DNA from 4 places in the Streptomyces sp. NPDC051822 genome. Region 1 is predicted to be linked to each of the others. Evidence: riboswitches for the same ligand, from Rfam matches in the RefSeq annotation. Region 1 holds a riboswitch; each other region holds the start of a gene.

What was found. Region 1 has a riboswitch for cyclic di-AMP ahead of ACIA8N_RS27820 (LysM peptidoglycan-binding domain-containing protein). Riboswitches for the same ligand answer to the same signal wherever they lie in the genome.
Positions count from the first base shown of each region.
Region 2: it holds a riboswitch for cyclic di-AMP, as region 1 does, so the genes downstream of both, ACIA8N_RS30285 (C40 family peptidase) here and ACIA8N_RS27820 (LysM peptidoglycan-binding domain-containing protein) in region 1, are expected to answer to the same signal.
Region 3: it holds a riboswitch for cyclic di-AMP, as region 1 does, so the genes downstream of both, ACIA8N_RS16825 (M23 family metallopeptidase) here and ACIA8N_RS27820 (LysM peptidoglycan-binding domain-containing protein) in region 1, are expected to answer to the same signal.
Region 4: it holds a riboswitch for cyclic di-AMP, as region 1 does, so the genes downstream of both, ACIA8N_RS17440 (M23 family metallopeptidase) here and ACIA8N_RS27820 (LysM peptidoglycan-binding domain-containing protein) in region 1, are expected to answer to the same signal.

Region 1 is NZ_JBITBZ010000010.1:226,915-229,104, forward strand. It holds gene ACIA8N_RS27815 (phosphoribosyltransferase family protein) at 1-416, shown strand, start outside; gene ACIA8N_RS27820 (LysM peptidoglycan-binding domain-containing protein) at 410-1,297, opposite strand; cyclic di-AMP (ydaO/yuaA leader) riboswitch at 1,303-1,488, opposite strand; gene ACIA8N_RS27825 (hypothetical protein) at 1,829-2,190, shown strand, end outside.
Region 2 is NZ_JBITBZ010000012.1:134,451-136,640, reverse strand. It holds gene ACIA8N_RS30295 (ATP-dependent Clp protease proteolytic subunit) at 1-103, shown strand, start outside; gene ACIA8N_RS30290 (hypothetical protein) at 111-416, shown strand; cyclic di-AMP (ydaO/yuaA leader) riboswitch at 807-938, shown strand; gene ACIA8N_RS30285 (C40 family peptidase) at 941-1,417, shown strand; gene ACIA8N_RS30280 (ATP-binding protein) at 1,559-1,996, opposite strand; gene ACIA8N_RS30275 (8-amino-7-oxononanoate synthase) at 2,174-2,190, opposite strand, start outside.
Region 3 is NZ_JBITBZ010000004.1:446,565-448,754, reverse strand. It holds gene ACIA8N_RS16830 (pitrilysin family protein) at 1-580, shown strand, start outside; cyclic di-AMP (ydaO/yuaA leader) riboswitch at 784-949, shown strand; gene ACIA8N_RS16825 (M23 family metallopeptidase) at 962-1,732, shown strand; gene ACIA8N_RS16820 (GntR family transcriptional regulator) at 1,916-2,190, shown strand, end outside.
Region 4 is NZ_JBITBZ010000005.1:21,731-23,920, forward strand. It holds gene ACIA8N_RS17435 (aldo/keto reductase) at 1-186, opposite strand, end outside; gene ACIA8N_RS17440 (M23 family metallopeptidase) at 237-1,376, opposite strand; cyclic di-AMP (ydaO/yuaA leader) riboswitch at 1,388-1,534, opposite strand; gene ACIA8N_RS17445 (PP2C family protein-serine/threonine phosphatase) at 1,736-2,190, opposite strand, start outside.

The sequences.
Region 1 (2,190 bases):
TCTTCGACACCCCGCTGCTCGCGGGGCGGCTCGCCGGAGCCACGGACTGGCTCGCCGGGCGGCCCGAGAGCGACGGCCTCCCGCTCGGCTACTTCGGCGCGAGCACGGGGGCGGCCGCCGCGCTGTGGGCGGCGGGCGACCCCGGGTCGCCCGTGGCCGCCGTCGTCTCACGCGGTGGCCGGCCTGACCTCGCGGGCGACCGGCTCGCCGGGGTGCGGGCGCCCACGCTCCTCGTCGTGGGAGGCAGGGACGCCCTGGTCCTGGACCTCAACCGGCGGGCCGGCTCCCGGCTGCGCTGCGAGCACCGGCTGGCCGTCGTGGAGGGCGCCACCCACCTCTTCGAGGAACCGGGCGCCCTCGAGGAGGTGGCGGAGCTCGCCACCTCCTGGTTCACCGGGCACTTCAGGGATCAGTAGGCGCCGTTGACGTTGTCGATGGAGCCGTAGCGGTCGGCCGCGTAGTTGCAGGCGGCGGTGATGTTGGCGACCGGGTCGTACAGGTCCGTGGACGTGCCCGGCACGTGGTAGGCGTCGAAGGTCGGCTGGATCACCTGGAGCAGCCCCTTCGAGGGGGTGCCCTTGGCCGCGTTGGAGTCCCAGTTGTTGATGGCCTGCGGGTTGCCGGACGACTCGCGCATGACGTTGCGGAGGATTCCGTCGTAGGAACCGGGGATGCCGTGCCGGGCCATGATGTCCAGCGACTCCCGGATCCAGCCGTCGAGGTTGTTCGCGTACTGGGTGGCGGCGACCGGGGCGGCCTGGACGGGAGCGGCGGCGGGAGCGGCCGCGGCGGAGGCGCCCGTGCCGGCGGCGGCCGGGGCGGCAGCCCTGCGCTCGGAGCGGCTCGCCCGATCGGCCGTACCGGCCTTCTTCGTCTTGGTGGGGGTGGCCTTCGCCTTGGCAGGGGCGGCCTTCGCGGAATCCCGACCGATCGTCAGTTCAAGACCCGGGTGAATAAGTGACGGATTGTCACCCACCGTGCTCCTGTTGGTCCTGTAAAGGCTCTTCCAGCCGCCCTGAATTCCCTTCTTCTGGGCGATCAGGGAAAGCGAGTCACCGCTGACGACGGTGTAGGTACGTGCTGCGGCGGGCGCCTTGGGCGCTGCCGCCGGGGCGAGCGCCGCGGCGGGAGCGACGGCGGACCTGCTGATCTCCGGGGCTCCGGAAACGGGCGCGGCGCCGGCCGCGGCGGGGGCGATCAGCGGGAGGGCGAGAGCGGCCCCACCCGTGCCGACCAGGGCGAGTCCCCGGGAGACGGGGTGGCGTCGGGGGCGGCGGTGCTTACCGTGTGCGGGCATGACGGATTTCCTCTCCGGCGCCTTCGGGGTGAGCTGTCGGGTTCGGACTGGAGGTGTCCGGCCGCGCGCACGCGGCTTCACCCCGAGCCGCTCCGGAGGTCCGGACCGGCGTTTTCGTGGGTCCCCCGCTCCTGCCGTCGGGTGAAAAGGGAGGTGTCACGAGCGGTGGCAGGATTCGGCGATCCGCTCGAATGGAGGTGACCGTAGGCCAGTAATGCGACAGAGAACAAGGGGAGTGGAAGTCGGAACCCGATAAATGGATCACGGAATTCACGGAATTCAAGATCGGGGCCGTCTCGGGCCGGTCGAACTTCCTTGTCCGGTACGGCCTGCGGGCACCCGCGGCGCCGCTGCCTTTCCGGGAACGTGAGTCGCATCACCAGGCGTTCAATGTCCGAATATGCGCCGTAATTCTGTTTATGGGGAAGTGGGCGATAAGAGCACTGTCGTCCGAGTGGGCACTCAAGGGCAAAAGTCGCAAAGCCGACATTCCTTGTGAAGGATGGAGAAACCCGACCGAGGAGCCCCCGGATGCCGCCTGCCGTCCCCCTGCTCGACCCCGACACCCTCGACCGCGAGGCCGCCGCCCTCTACGAGAGCGCGACCTGGCAGCGGATCGTCACGGTCTTGACCACCGGGGAACCGCTCCCTGCGCCCCCCGACGAACCCGCGACGGCAACGGAGAGCTGGCGCGACCTGCTCACCGTGCCGGTGGACCGGCTCGTCGCCGACGCGCTCCTGGCGCTGCCGCCGCCCCCTCCCGCCGAGCGCCGCCTCCCCGGCCGGCTCGGAGCCGTACTGCCCGACCGGCTGCACGCCTGGCGTCGGGTCGGCCGGTCCGAGCTGCGCCCCTCGGTCCACCTCGGCTACGCCCGCCTCGTCCTGACGGAGTG
Region 2 (2,190 bases), on a different contig from region 1:
CCGTCTCACCGTCCTCGACGCGTCGGCGGCGGTCGCGTACGGCCTGGTCGACCACGTCGTCACCAGCAGGCGGGCGGCCGCCGCCGGCGACACGGCGCGGTGAGGCGGCCGTGGTCCCGGAACTGCCGCCCCTGCCCGCCCTGACGCGGGCCGAGGGTGAACTCGTCGACGCGTACCTCGAAGTCGCCGACCTCCTCGGGAAGATCAATCCATCCAGAGGTACGCATACCTATGGAGCGCTGCGAGCGGCACAAGCCCTGGTGGGAAGGGCGGAGGCGCTGCGTGAGGCCCTGACGCTCATGCATATGCGGGGCGAGCACGAGGTCCACGCGGACACATTGGCGCGCGCCCTGCGGGTGTTGGACGGAGAGCGGAGGACCGGCCGCGTCACTGTCCGCGACGCGCAGGCGAGTTGACATTCCGGCGCGTCGTGTCGAGGGCCGTACGGCCGACGCGCACCGCAGAATCGCTCCCCCGTTCGGCGTAGTCGACGAGTCGACATATGTGCCGGGTGACTTGCACATCACGTGCACGCATCTGGCCGAACGGGGCGTTCCACCCCTGGTGCGGGGCTCGTCGGCCAAACCTCCGACGATCACGAAACCATCCTGTCCACCCGTATGGATCAGTCGTGAGGAGCCTCACATATCGCCGTTTCAGCTCGGATTTCGACCTCTGTGTGGGTCAAGATCCCTGTCGACGACAAGCCCCCGCCACCGCGGCGGGGCGGTCCGGGCGGACGCCGAGTCCTGCCGCTGTCCCGGACGTCTGGTCGACAGGAGTGGATCGGCAGGAGTGGAGGACCCGATTTTTACGGGGCGTACGCGCTGTTCCGGCAGCGGGGCCGTCCCTTGGGGTGAAGCCGCGTCAGCGGCCGGGCATCTTCGCCAGCCCGAACCCGACAGGTCATCCTTCGCAGGCGGCTGACGAAGGGTTGCGCATGACCGCGCAGATGCACGTCCCGTCCCTGCTGTCCCGGGCCGGAGCCGTCTCGGCTCTCACCCTCGCCGCCGTCGGCGGCACGCTGCTCGCACCAGGTGCGGCATCGGAGGCCCAGGCAGCCACCACGCACGCGAACAAGGCACTGAGCGTCGCCGCGTCCAAGAAGGGAGCCCCGTACCGGTACGGGAGCACCGGACCCACCAGGTTCGACTGCTCCGGGCTGACGCTCTACGCGTACAAGAAGGCGGGCAAGTCGCTGCCCCGCACCGCGCAGCAGCAGTACAACACCACCCGGCACATCTCCGCCTCCAGCAGGCAGCAGGGGGACCTGGTCTTCTTCCACTCCGGCGGGAGGGTGTACCACGTGGGCATCTACGCCGGCAGCGGCAAGATCTGGCACTCGCCCAAGACGGGCTCCTGGGTGAAGCTCGACAAGATCTGGTCGTCGAAGGTCTACTACGGCCGCGTCCGGTGATCCGGCGCCGATAGCGGTCCGTTCGTGAGGGGTGCGATGGCGCCGCCGTACCCCCTCGCCCGCCGTACCCCCTCGCCCGGAGGACCCGCACGCACCCGGAACTCCCGCGCTCACCGGGAAGACCCGTATACGAAAACCCCGTCAACACCTCGCGACGGGTGACACGGTCCACGGGACGGTGATCCAGACCGTCTTGCCGCCGTCCTCGGTCGGTGTGACCGAGAGCCGGCCGCCCGCCTCCGCCGCGAGCACACGGATGATGACCAGGCCCCGGCCGTTGTCCTGCTGGACCGCCGCCGGAAGCCGCCTGGGCCGGCGGGGGTGGCTGTCGGTGACGCCGATGTGGAGCCGTTCCTCGCGCTCCAGGCGGATCTCGACCGTGAAGGTCGGCGACTGGCCGAGGGTGTGCAGAACGGCGTTGGTGGCGAGTTCGGAGACGATCACGCGGACCGAGTCAGCGAGGTCCGCGGCGCCGTCGAGGCCCCAGCCGGTGAGGACGTCCGCGACGTACCTCCGGGCCGTGGGGACCGAGGCGGGGTCGCTCGGCAGCGTGACGGATGCTTCCTGGTGATCTGCCATGGCGACGCTGTCCCTTTCCCGCCGGGGCCGCTGCCCCGGATCGCGCTTCGCGTCAGAGTGCCACCGATCGTGCCGCGCCGGGCCGCGTTCCACCAAGATATGTCCCCATCTGTCGCCCGAAGCGGTGAACTCTGCTGCCTCGGAACGCTTTTGGGCCCTCCCCCGGATCGCCCGCCGTCACGCCTCCGGGACCG
Region 3 (2,190 bases), on a different contig from region 1:
CGGCCGGATCGGCGCCGACCGGCACGACCGTGTCTGGCCGGCCCAGGTCCTCGGCACGTACTGCCTCGGTGGCACCCTGACCTCGCGTCTCGACCGGGTCCTGCGCGAGGAGAAGGGCTACACCTACGGGGTGCGGGCCTTCGGGCAGGTGCTCCGCTCCGACGCCCAGGGGAACGGCGCCGCGATGCTCGCCATCAGCGGTTCCATCGACACCCCCAACACGGGCCCGGCTCTTGACGACCTGTGGAAGGTGCTGCGCACCCTGGCCGCCGAGGGTCTGACGGACGCCGAGCGCGAGACCGCCGTGCAGAACCTGGTGGGGGTCGCGCCGCTCAAGTACGAGACGGCCGCCTCCGTCGCCGGGACGCTCGCCGACCAGGTCGAGCAGCACCTTCCGGACGACTTCCAGGCCCAGTTGTACGCGCGTCTGGCCGAGACCGGCACGGTCGAGGCCACCGCGGCCGTGGTCAACGCCTTCCCGGTGGACCGGCTCGTCACCGTCCTGGTGGGCGACGCGGCGCAGATCGCGGACCCGGTGCGCGCGCTCGGCATCGGTGAAGTCACCGTTGTGACCGGCTGATTCCGGCTGCCGATCCGGCAGGGGGAGGGCTCCGACGACCTGTTTCGTCGGAGCCCTCCCCTTTGTCCGTATTGAGGGCTTGGGTGGCCCTATGACCTGTGGCATGTCTTACAAACTGCCGAGTCCGGTTGGTGATTGAAAGACGATCCGCATAGCGTCGGTGCGTCTGTCCGGCAGTTGCACCTGCCGCACCCGCGGCATCCGGACAGTCATCGCCGAGTCCCCGTCAGGCGCGAGCCTGGGGAGCCGGGGACCCACGCGTAGTCCCTGGGGTGAATCGGGCGCCTTCGTCTCGTACGGAGGGGCTCGTAGGAGACCTTCCTGCTCCGAACCCGTCAGCTAACCCGGTAGGCGAGAGGGAAGGAAAGGATCAGCCACTACATGGCGTTCACCCGTGCCACCGGGAAGCATCGTGGTCCGAGCCGTATGGCGCGCCGCAGCGTAGGCATCGCCGGCGCAGCGACCCTCGCCACCACCGGCGTCATCGGCACCCTCGCCTCCCCGGCGCTCGCCGCCGAGACGGACAACCGCTCCGTCGAGGACACCGGCCTCACCAAGGTGATCACCGAGGACTCGCTCGCGGACCGGCTCAACGCCCAGGCCGCCGCGCAGGAGCAGGAGGCCTTCGAGGCCGCCGCCAAGGCGAAGGCCCAGGCCGAGGCGAAGCGCAAGGCCGAGGCCCGCGCCAAGGAGATCCGCGAGGCCGAGCAGCGCGCCGCCCGTGAGGCCGAGCGCCGCCGCCTGAACTCCTTCCAGCTCCCCGTCGACGGCTCGTACGTGTCCACCGGCTACAAGACCGGTGGCTCGCTCTGGTCCTCCGGCAGCCACTCGGGCGTCGACTTCCACGCGGCCTACGGCAGCAGCGTCGTCTCCGTCGGCTCCGGCACCGTCGTCGAGGCCGGCTGGGGTGGCGCGTACGGCAACAACATCGTCATCCGGATGAACGACGGCACGTACACCCAGTACGGGCACCTCTCCTCCATCGGAGTCCACGTCGGCCAGACCGTCGAGCCCGGCGAGCGGATAGGCATCTCCGGCTCGACCGGCAACTCGACCGGCCCGCACCTCCACTTCGAGGCCCGGACGACGGCCGAGTACGGCTCCGACATCAACCCGGTCGCCTACCTCCGCGCCCGCGGCGTCAACGTCTGACCGCCGCACCCCGCGCTTCGCAAAAGCCCCGGCTCGTCCTGAGCCGGGGCTTTTCGTCGGTCAAAAGACATCCATATTCCGCTGAGGCATCGGAAATTCCGGCGCGCTGCAATAGAGTCGCAGATCGGGCGCAGAACAGGCGCCGTAAGAATTGTCTCGCGCAGACCAAGGCGGAGGTCGGACATGCGTATTCCCGCGCACTCGGTATGCACGGCGATCCGGGACGACATCGTCTCCGGCGTCTTCGAGCGGGGCAGTCGACTGACGGAGGACCAGCTCGCCCGCCGCTACGGGGTCTCCCGTGTGCCGATCCGCGAGGCCCTGCGCACCCTGGAGTCCGAGGGCTTCGTCGTCACCCGCCGCCATGCCGGCGCGCATGTCGCCGAGCCCACCGAGCAGGAGGCGGCCGACCTGCTCGACATGCGGGCGCTGCTCGAACCGCTCGGCGCGGCGCGCGC
Region 4 (2,190 bases), on a different contig from region 1:
CTCGTTGCCTTCGGCCCAGGCGGAGTAGACGTCGGCGGAGTCGACGAAGTTGCCGCCGGCGGCGGCGTAGGCGTCGAGGACGGCGAAGGACTGCGCCTCGTCGGCGGTCCACCCGAAGACGTTGCCGCCCAGGGCGAGGGGGAAGACGTGGAGGTCCGAGCTGCCCAGCGGGCGGAGAGAGGTCATGAGTCGGTCAACTCTCTCCGCCGCCGGAGCTATTCCGCGACGTGAACCGGTCAGACCGTGAGGCCCTTGGAGCGGAGCCAGGACGCCGGGTCGATGCCGTCGCCGCCGGGCGTGTGGACCTCCATGTGGAGGTGGGCGCCGGAGACGTTGCCGGTGGCGCCGACGCGGCCGATCGTCTCGCCGGTGCCCACGGTCTGGCCGACGCCGACCGTCATGGACGACAGGTGGCAGTACCAGACCTCGGTGCCGTCCTCCAGCTCCAGGACGATCCGGTAGCCGTAGGAGCCGGACCAGCCGGCCGACTTCACGGTGGCGCCGTGGACCGCCTTGAGCGGGGTGCCGGTGGGGGCGGCGAAGTCGAGGCCCGTGTGGTAGCCGGAGGACCACATCGAGCCGGACTGCATGTAGGTGGCGGTGAGGGAGTACGAGGAGAGCGGCATCGAGTAGCTCGCGGCGAGCTGGGCGAGGCGCTCGGCCTCGGTCTTCGCCCGGGCTTCCGCCTCCGCCTTCGCCTTGGCCTCCGCTTCGGCCTTGGCCTTGGCCTCCGCCTCGGCCTCCGCGGCCGCCTTCTCCGCGGCGTCGGCCTTGGCCGCGGCCTCCGCGGCGGCCTTCTCGGCAGCCGCCTTCTCCGCCGCGGCCATGTCGGCGGCGTCGGCGGAGGCCTGCTGCTGCTCGGCCTGCTGGAGGATGCGGGCGCGCAGGGCCTCGCCCGCGTCGGCGGTGCCGGCGGTGAGGGCGGTGGCCTCGGCCTGCCCTGCCGTGGCGCCCTGCTCGGTGTCGGGCGTGGTGTACGTGGCGGCGGTGAGCGGGTTCGGGTTGGAGCCCGCCGCGCTCGCGGTCTCCATCTCCGCGTCCGAGTCGGGAAGGAGGTCGCCGACGCCGGGGAGGTCGTGGGCGTCCGGCAGGCCGAGGTCCGGGAGGTCCGGGAGCGATATGGCGACCGGCGGCTTGTCCTGCGCGGTGGCGAGGCCGCCCGCGCCGACGGCCGCGATGACGCCGACGCCGAGGACGGTGGAGGAGCGTGCGAAGTTGGAGCGCTGCTTGACGACCCGGTGCCGGCCGCCGGAGCGGCTCTGGGCGCGGAGGGACTCCTCGCTGGGGTTCCACTCGGTGTCCGGGGCGGCGGCGGGACCCGCACCACCACCGAAGGCATCGAAGGGGGCTTCGGGTACGGGAGTGTTGGACGCCACTAGGGCGCGCTCCTTTCCTTCCTTCTCGCCTACCGGGTTAGCTGACGGGTTCGGAGCAGGAAGGTCTCCTACGGGCACGTTCGCACAGGTGCGACGGGCCCGATTCACCCCAAGTAGTGGTTCCCCGGTTCCTTTTCAGGATTCGGCGCGTGCGCACGGTGCCGCCTCTTGCGACGGCTGGGACGACCGCACTGCGTTATCGAACGTTAATAGACAGGGGGTCCCTATTCCAAGCCGTTCCTCTTGATCATTCATTGAATTGGGGGAGAATAGCCCGAGTTGACCCCCCTTCAACAACGGCCACGCAAACCGCCGCGACCTGACGTTGAGTCAATTGTTATCGCAGGGACACCTGTCGACTACGGCCCGTGACGGGATCCGTTCGGCGGCACCACCGGCATCGTCCGGCGCCGCTCCGGCTGCCCCGCCGCGGGGCGGCTCAGCGCGAGGAGCGCCATGTCGTCCGTGGACCCGCCGCCCGTGTGCAGCCGTACGTCGTCCACGAGCGCGTCGAGCAGTTCCTCGGGCCCCGGGAAGATCCGGCCGGCGAGGCGCTCCCCCGGGTCGTAGAAGACACCCGCCGCGTTCCGCGCCTCCGAGAGGCCGTCGGTGTAGAAGAGCAGCGTCGCGCCCGGCGGGTACGGCCGCCCCTCGGCCCGGTCCGGCCACGTCGCCAGATCGCCCATGCCGAGGGGCAGCGCCGACTCGGTCGGTTCGAGCGTGTCCAGGCGCCCGTCGGCGTACAGCATCAGCGGGGGCGGGTGCCCGCGGTTGACGACCCTTACGAAACCGTCGAAGGTGCCGTTCCCGTCGC